Regions from separate parts of the Sodalis sp. C49 genome, predicted to be linked through region 2. Evidence: predicted binding sites of a transcription regulator. Region 2 holds the regulator's gene; each other region holds the start of a gene.
What was found. The regulator PhoB, encoded in region 2, activates phosphate uptake and scavenging genes when phosphate is short. The targets are predictions, from matches to a motif close to CTGTCATAAAACTGNCNNAT.
Positions count from the first base shown of each region.

Region 1: a site for PhoB is predicted at 874-893, ahead of pitA (inorganic phosphate transporter PitA). Genes of this name have one in related genera too.
Region 3: a site for PhoB is predicted at 1,188-1,207, ahead of opgB (phosphatidylglycerol--membrane-oligosaccharide glycerophosphotransferase). Genes of this name have one in related genera too.
Region 4: a site for PhoB is predicted at 935-954, ahead of phoA (alkaline phosphatase). Genes of this name have one in related genera too.

Region 1 is NZ_CP163303.1:3,913,878-3,916,081, reverse strand. Features, by position in the region: gene ABUK12_RS17550 (NAD(P)/FAD-dependent oxidoreductase) at 1-675, opposite strand, end outside; gene pitA (inorganic phosphate transporter PitA) at 964-2,204, shown strand, end outside.
Region 2 is NZ_CP163303.1:2,331,266-2,333,469, forward strand. Features, by position in the region: gene phoR (phosphate regulon sensor histidine kinase PhoR) at 1-935, opposite strand, end outside; gene phoB (phosphate response regulator transcription factor PhoB) at 960-1,649, opposite strand; gene sbcD (exonuclease subunit SbcD) at 1,861-2,204, shown strand, end outside.
Region 3 is NZ_CP163303.1:1,689,549-1,691,752, forward strand. Features, by position in the region: gene ABUK12_RS07490 (nuclear transport factor 2 family protein) at 520-957, shown strand; gene opgB (phosphatidylglycerol--membrane-oligosaccharide glycerophosphotransferase) at 1,335-2,204, shown strand, end outside.
Region 4 is NZ_CP163303.1:2,893,132-2,895,335, reverse strand. Features, by position in the region: gene phoA (alkaline phosphatase) at 1-862, opposite strand, end outside; gene ABUK12_RS13115 (endonuclease/exonuclease/phosphatase family protein) at 1,149-1,910, shown strand; gene clsB (cardiolipin synthase ClsB) at 1,913-2,204, shown strand, end outside.

The DNA.
Region 1 (2,204 bases), 1.6 Mb from region 2:
CCGGAACGAGACGCCGTTTTCAGCAACGACCACCGCGGGCACGCCGATGCCGGACAGCACGCTTAACTGTTCCAGCAGGGGCTTATGCAGGGTAAAAGGCACCAGCGCGGCGCGGGTGGGGATGACCGGCAGTCCGAACTGTTGGGCAATTTTATAACCGAAGGGCGTGGCGCCCAGGCCGGGCATGGACAGGCCGCCTGTCGCGATCACCAGGCGGCCGGTTTTGATGGCGCCGCCCGGCAGGGTCAGGAAAAAATCATCGCCGCGTTTTTCCACGGCCCCTACCTCGCTGCGACACCGCAGCGTCACCTGGCCCAATTCGCACTCCTTGAGCAGCAAATCCACCACCTGCTGCGCCGAGTCGTCGCAAAAAAGCTGGCCGAGGGTTTTTTCATGCCAGGCGATGCCGTATTGCTGCATCAGGGCAATAAAGTCCCACTGGGTATAACGCGACAGGGCGGACTTGCAGAAATGCGGATTTTGCGAGAGGAACGCCGCCGGCTCGACATACAAATTGGTGAAATTACAGCGGCCGCCGCCGGACATGAGAATTTTCCGTCCCGGCTTTTTGCCGTTATCCAGCAGCAATACCCTGCGGCCCAGCCGGCCGGCCTGCGCGGCGCAAAACATGCCCGCGGCGCCGGCGCCGATCACCACTACGTCAAACTGTTCCACCATACTTGCTCTCTGCTTATGCCTGCTTAATCATGAAAAAGGGCGTCCGTCCGGCTATTGTGCGTTCCACGCGGGGGCCGATTGTAATGTCCCCGGTGGCCTTATGCCAACGTAACAGGATGATAAAATCAGTAAGCATAGTTATCCTCATGATTTTACAGAGTAAAGTGCGGACAAGCCCGCGCAGTCCCGACAGAAATGTCATAAAAAGGTCATATTTCTCTTTTCCACGGCCCCTGTTGTCGCAGATAATGCGCCCCGTTCATGTCCAATCTATGGCGTAACCCTATGCTACATCTATTTACCGGCCTGGAGTTTCATACCGGTCTTATGCTGGTGCTCGCATTGATTTTTGTCCTGGTATATGAAGCCATCAACGGGTTTCATGATACCGCCAATGCGGTAGCAACCGTAATCTACACACGTGCCCTGCGCTCGCAGCTGGCCGTGGGCATGTCGGGAATCTTCAATTTTCTCGGCGTACTGCTCGGCGGCCTGAGCGTGGCGTATGCCATCGTGCATCTGCTGCCGGTCGACCTGTTGTTAAACGTCAGCTCCACCCACGGCCTGGCAATGATGTTTTCCATGCTGTTGGCGGCCATTATCTGGAACCTGGGAACCTGGTACTTCGGTTTGCCGGCCTCCAGCTCGCATACCTTGATTGGCGCCATTATCGGCATCGGCCTGACCAACGCCATGGTAACCGACTCGTCGGTGCTGGACGCGCTGAATATCCCGAAGCTTATCGAGATCTTCCTGTCGCTGATCATTTCGCCCATCGTCGGGCTGGTGGTGGCCGGTATCATGGTCTTCGCGCTGCGCCGTTACTGGAGCAGCACCCCGAAACGGCGCCGCATTCATTTGACGCCGGCGGAACGGGAGAAGAAAGACGGCAAACGCAAACCGCCGTTCTGGACCCGCACTGCGCTTATCCTGTCGGCCGCCGGGGTGAGTTTTGCCCACGGCGCCAATGACGGACAGAAAGGTATCGGCCTGATCATGCTGGTATTGATAGGCGTCGCGCCGGCCGGGTTCGTGGTGAATATGAATTCCACCGGTTATGATATCGCCCGCACCCGCGACGCGGTCGGCAACCTGCAGCAATTTTACCTGCAGCATCAAGGCGCCCTGCCGCAGGTGGTTAACGCCGAACCGCCGGCGATTCCGACGCCGGATGTCAACGCCCTGCCGTCCACGCCGGCCGAGTTTCACTGCGACAGTTCCCGGGCGCTGCTGGCCATCACCCGCGCCATGGCGCTGCTGGATAATTTGCAGAGCTACGATAAGATCACGCCCTTCGAGCGCGCGCATGTGCGCCGCCTGTTGATGTGCGTCGCCGATACCGCGGACCGGACCGCCAAGCTGCCGCAAACCACCGGCGAAGATAAACGCTTCCTGAATAATTTGCGTAAGGATCTGCTGGCAACCGTGGAGTACGCGCCGCTGTGGATTATCGTTGCCGTGGCGCTGGCCTTGTCGCTGGGCACCATGATTGGCTGGCGGCGCGTTGCCACCACCATCGGCGAAAA
Region 2 (2,204 bases):
CGCACCAGCAACTGTTCATTAACCCGGAACACGATCTCATGCCGTTCCTGGCTGAGCGCCCCGGCGCTTTGCTGCAGGCGCTTGAGAATGGCCGGAATATCGACGCGTTCATTGACCTCGCCCTGCGGCGCGGCCTCGATACGGGATAACACCAGCAACTGCTTGACCAGACGCTCCATGCGCTGCGTCTGATCCTGCATGGTGTGGATGGCCTTGGCGCGCATGGCTTCATCCATATCCTGGTCGTTCATCATTTCCAGATATCCCTGCAACACCGTCAGCGGCGTACGCAGTTCATGGCTGGCATTGGCGAAAAAGTTGCGCCTGGCGCCTTCCAGCTGGCGCATCTGGGTCACGTCGCGGGCCACCATTAACAGCTGGTCGTCGGTATAGGGCATCACGCGGAATTCAACGTAACGTTGCTTATTGAGCAGCAGGGTCAAGGGGCGCTCGAACGACTGGCCCTGGATATAGCTGTTGAATTCAGGATAGCGCAGCAGGTTAAGGATATGCTGGCCGTTGTCTTCCGGCCAGCGAAACCCGAGCAGCTGCTGCGCCAGGCCGTTGCACCAGAAAATATGGCCGTCGTCGGTCAACATCACCAGCGCATCAGGCAAGGTTTCCGCGCCGCTGCGAAAGCGTTTGAACAATGTCGCCAGTTCACGCCGCCGCCGCCGGTGGCGCAACTGCATCTGATGCAGGCCATAGAACAGCGGTTCCCAGCTTCCCCGCCCTTCCGGCGGCGTATGCCGGAGATCGACCCATAACCAGCGGGACAGCCGCAATTGGTAATAATAGTTGCGCACCAGCGCGGCCAGCAGCGCCGCCACCAACAGCCAGGCCAGGTGGCCGACAAAAAGCGACAACAGCAGGGCCGGCAGGCAAAACAGCCCCAGTTCCAGCAAAATCTTACGCCAGGATAAACGTTCCAGCACCGGCAGAGCTCCCCTTATACCGCGCTAATAGCGCGCGGAAAAACGATAGCCGGTGCCGCGGACCGTCTGCACCATCCGATCGTGACCGCCGGTTTCCAGCGCTTTGCGCAGGCGGCGAATATGCACATCAACCGTCCGGTCCTCAACATACACATTAGTGCCCCAGACATGATTTAACAACTGTTCCCGGCTATATACCCGCTCGGGATGGGTCATGAAAAAGTGCAGCAGTTTAAATTCGGTCGGTCCCATCTCCAGGGCCAGTTCGTTGGAGGTTACCCGGTGCGACGACGGATCCAGGCTTAGGCCCTGCAGTTCAATCTTATCTTCCACCGCCATCGGCGAAATACGGCGCATCACCGCCTTGATCCTGGCCAGCAGCTCCTTGGGCGAGAACGGTTTGGTGATATAATCATCGGCGCCTACTTCCAGCCCCCGCACCCGGTCTTCCTCCTCGCCGCGCGCGGTCAGCATCATGACCGGAATATCGCGGGTCAATACTTCGCGTTTCATATGTTTGATAAATTGTATTCCCGAACCGCCTGGCAACATCCAGTCGAGCAATACCAGATCCGGATAAGGCTCCGCCATACGGCTGACCGCCGTGCCGTAGTCTTCGGCTTCGATGGGCTGGAAGCCATTCTGTTCAAGTACGAAGCACACCATTTCACGAATCGGCGCTTCGTCTTCCACGACTAATATGCGTTTTGCCATTTTTTCCTGCCATTAATCTCTGCGGTTAACGTGCCCGGGCATTATGCGTCACTTTTATGACAGATTTATTAAAATCAGCCCATCGTGCCAGAAGCATAGCGGATGGCGGTTTTTTTTCGTCCCGGGTTGCCAAATTAACAGCTTTACGTCGGCATCGCCCGGGGTAAGGTTTATACTCTCGCCCTGACTTTTGCACTCTGGCTGGAGCGTCATGCGGATCATTCACACTTCTGACTGGCACCTGGGTCAGTCGTTTTTCACCAAAAACCGCGCCCGGGAGCATCGCGCCTTCCTGCAATGGCTGGTGGCGCAGGTGGCAGAGCGGGATATCGACGCGGTGATCGTGGCCGGCGATATCTTTGATACCGGCACCCCGCCCAGCTATGCCCGCGAACTGTTCAACCGTTTCGTGGTGGCGTTGCAGCCGACCGGTTGCCAGCTGATCATACTGGCGGGCAATCATGACGCGGTGGCGACATTGAACGAATCCCGGGCGCTGCTGGCCTGCATGCATACCCGGGTTATCGCCGGCGGCGGGTTCGGCGCCCGGGACGA
Region 3 (2,204 bases), 640 kb from region 2:
TATGAGTAAAGTTAGCTTGATAATCTGTTTAGCATCACTTAACATCAGAGTTGTTTAGAATAACTAAACACTTTATAAGAATAGAACACACATCAGGGTTAGGGCCGGTAATTACCGGCCTGATTTTGTGCTATGTGTAACGCCATCATTCCACTCAGTAAATTTCCCCTGCCCGCAAAAATCCCGTGCTTTTAATAATTTCCGAGTTTTTTGATCTTTTCTGATTGCTATGACCGTCACGCAATGTCAATCAGGGGTTTACACCCGGTGGCACAGATTGCCGTGGTAGTAATAATTTATTAATGCCAAAAATTGTGAGCTTAATCACATTGAAACGCTTGCCGCCATCCCGCGCACAATGTTCCGCGGACAATTGCTTGAGATAATTTCAAAACAATGTTTTATTAAAAATAAATAAAAACTATTTTTTTTGAAATACATGAGATCAGTCACAACGGTAACCTCATGAAATTGGTTAGCATTGCCCCTCTTTAACGATGTCACTGGTAAGGAATAACCATGTATAAAATTGCAGGCGCGGCCCTTTTTTCATTGCTGTTGAGCAGCAGCTGTTTCGCCCAAAGCGCCGATGCCACGGCGGTAACCAAGGCGGTGGAAACCATGCGCCAGGCCATGGTCAGCGCCAAGAAAGCCGATCTGGAGAAAGTGGGCGCGCCGACGCTGAGCTATGGCCACTCCAGCGGTAAAATCCAGAACAACGCCGAATTTGTCGATGCCATCGTCACCGGTCAATCCAAATTCCTGACGCTGGATCTCAAAGACCAAACCGTGCAGGTCGACGGCGACGTGGCCATCGTCAGGCATATCCTGCAGGCGAAAACCGCGGACGGCGGCAAGCCGGGCGAAGTGAAAATCGGCGTCATGCAGGTATGGCAGAAAAATGCGGCGGGCGCCTGGAAGCTCCTGGCGCGCCAGGCCTATTCATTGCCTAAATAAACCCCTGCCAGCGCGGCTCTCGGATATGAGGGCCGCTGCGTCGTTTTCCCCGCGCCCACCGGGCTTTCCGCTGTAAAAAAAATGTAACTTTTTGTCAACGCAAAAAGAATTCATCTCCTGCTTTTTAGCCGAGCGGTGAAGTTTTACTGTTTTAAATCAATTGATTAAAAAAATAATTTCTTGTATTTCGCCGTTCAATTCTTTTTACCCGCACCATCCGCCGGCGCGGCTTGTCACAAAACGGTAATGAAATCTCGCGCCGTAGCGGATTAATTGCTATACAGATAACTATCACCCATCCCTTACCGGAAGACCGCCTTGAAACGCTGCTGCTATAGCCGGAGGTATTTCCCTTACTGCCCGATGGAGGGAGAACAATGTCAGCGGAAACCCTGTCGATAGTATTATTTATAGCGGCGGTTATTATTTATTCAACGAAAGCCAAAAAAAATAAATATTTGTTTTCATTAGTGCTGTTTGTTTTAGGTATTTATATTCTGCTTAATTTAGTCAGGGTCGCCAGTAATTACTTTACCGGCGCCGGCATCAATGATTCGGTGCTGTATACCCTGACCAGCAGTTTAACCGGCGCCGGATTAGGCAAGTACATCCTGCCCTTTGCCGGTTTCATCCTGGCTTCCCTGCTGGTGTTCAGCCTGATGTCATGGCTGTTGCTATTCAGAAAAGCCGGCGGCGGCCGCACGGCTTACGGCCTGCTGGCTCTCGTTTTGGCCGTGGTCGCCGTGATTGCCACGCCGGCCAGCGGTGAAATTGCCGGCCTGGTTAAATCCCAGTTGGCAAGCGGCGATACGGACTTTAATACCTATTACAGAACCCCGTCCAAAACACTGGCGAAAGACAGCCCCAACCTTATTTATATCTATGCCGAAAGCCTGGAAAGAACCTATTTTGATCAGGACGCCTTTGCCGGTTTAACCACCGAGCTTAACAGTCAGAAAAACGATGCTATAGATTTCAGCAATACCACCCAATTGCCCGGCACCGGCTACACCATTGCCGGAATGGTGGCGTCGCAGTGCGGCATTCCGTTATTCGCCCCCTTTGACGGCAATGCCTCAAGTTCGTTATCGACCTTTTACCCCCATGATATTTGCCTGGGCGATATACTGCAGGCTTCCGGTTACGATACCTATTTTTACCAGGGGGCCGATATGGCGTTTGCCGGTAAAGGCCTGTTCCTGAAGTCCCATGGTTTTGAGCATATCTATGGTTTCCAGGAGCTTAAG
Region 4 (2,204 bases), 560 kb from region 2:
CGGCAAACAGGCCCAGCAAGGGTTTGTCCTGGTTGGCCAGGGCTACGCCGTTCAGGCCATCCAGGTCGCTCACCAACTGATAGCCGCGCGCCACGGCTTGTTCCCGCAGGGTTTTACCCTGCCACTCCCCGGCCTTGGCGGTTTCGCCAAAGGTTTTGGCGCCGCCGCCCAGCGTCACGTCGGCGCGGGCCGCCAGCAGCTGTTCGGCAATGGAGCCGCGCCCCTGGTTTTCCAGCGCCTGGGTGGGGCAATCTTTACTGGTCACTTCCGGGCCGTAGCATTTGCGGGAGCTGACGTGGGCCACCAGCGCCGCCGGGGTGGCGTCCTCCAGTTCAGCGGTGGACACGTTGCCGGTGGCTTTACCGGCCGCCTTGGCCAGTTCCAGGATGGTCATATGATCCTTGCCGAACACATCGACGCCCAGCGCGCCGTTATAGGTTTTCACCCCGGTGGACCACGCGGTGGCCGACGCCGCCGAGTCGGTGACGTAGCCGGGTTTATGGGTGGTCTTGTCCAGCGCGTAATGGGTGTATTGACCGGTCAGCGGCAGCGCGTCGATCCCGGGGAACGCGTTGCCCGCGCCCAGCGCGTAGTTGCGCGCGGCGGTGATTTCCGAGTCCCCCATGCCATCGCCAATCAACAGGATGACGTTTTTTGCCTGCTGGTTGTTCAGCGCCGCCTTCAGCGCCTCGGTCTGATCGGCCTGCAGGCGGCGTGCGCCGCCGGGCTGGGTAATATCCCCCTGCGCCGCGCGCAGGCTGTCCGCGCCGGCGGCCGATACGCTGCGCGCCAGCAGGCCGTTGCCGCCCGCCAGGGCGAGGGTCAGGACGAGGGAAAGTACGGGTTGGTGCGGATGCGGCATAAAGAAGGCTCCTGTTGCCGGACGAGAAGAAGGGTATGTCTGAATTTATTATTATGTAAGTCTACGTAACCCGGATGTCATTTTTATGACACCCGGAGATAACCGCCGCGGTCAAACTTGGCGAGGTTGTCCGGCAGCAGCTAAGATAGTAAGCACATTAACTAATAATGACTTCTCACCTATTCTACCCGCGCTATATCGGGGAGTGGGTTTTTGCCGCTTAATTTTGCAGGGGTTCGAGATCATGCTGCGAACGGATTATCATCAAAATAAGGATGTACCGGGCATGCCGCAAGTGGAGCAGGGATTTTCCTTTAAGGTGCTGACCATCAATACCCATAAGGGCTTTGCCGCCTTTAACCGGCGTTTTATCCTGCCGGAACTGCGCGAAGCGGTGCGTACCGTGGCGCCCGATATCGTGTTCCTCCAGGAAGTCCTGGGCACGCACGAAAAGCATTCGCAACGCTTCGATAACTGGCCGGTGGTGCCGCAGTACGAATTTCTGGCCGACACCATGTGGGCCGATTTCGCCTACGGGCGCAACGCGGTCTATCCCGACGGCGATCACGGCAATGCGCTGCTTTCCCGTTTCCCCATCACCCGCCAAAGCAATCTGGACGTGTCCATCGACGGCACGGAGAAGCGCGGCATGCTGCACTGCGTGCTGCAGGTGCCTGGCCGTGAGCTGGAGCTGCATATGATTTGCGTGCACCTGGGGCTGAAGGAAGCGCATCGCCGCGAGCAGATGCTGCGCATGAGCAGGCATATTGCCACGCTGCCGGCGGATGCGCCGCTGGTGGTGGCCGGTGATTTCAACGACTGGCGCCAGCGCGCCAATACGCTTTTGCGGCGCGAAGCCGGCCTGGTGGAGGTCTTTACCCAGGCGCGCGGCCGACCGGCCCGTACTTTCCCCGCCCGCTTTCCCCTGCTGCGCCTGGACCGTATTTATGTCAGGAACGCCCGCATCAGCGAGCCGACCTCCCTGGCCAACCAACCCTGGTCGCATTTATCCGACCACGCTCCCCTCGCCGTGGAGATCCATTTATGAATATGAATATGGAGTGGCGCGACGGCAATCGCATCAAGCTGCTGGAAAACGGCGAAGCGTTTTTCCCGGCCCTGTACGAGCGCATCGGCCAGGCCAGGAAAGAGGTGCTGCTGGAGACTTTTATCCTGTTCGAGGATAAAGTCGGCAAGGCGCTACAGGAAAACCTGATTGCCGCCGCCAGGCGCGGGGTGCGGGTGGAAATCATGGTCGACGGTTACGGCTCGGCGGATCTGTCCGACAGCTACGTCGGCGCCCTCACCGCCGCGGGAGTGCATTTCCGTTATTACGATCCCC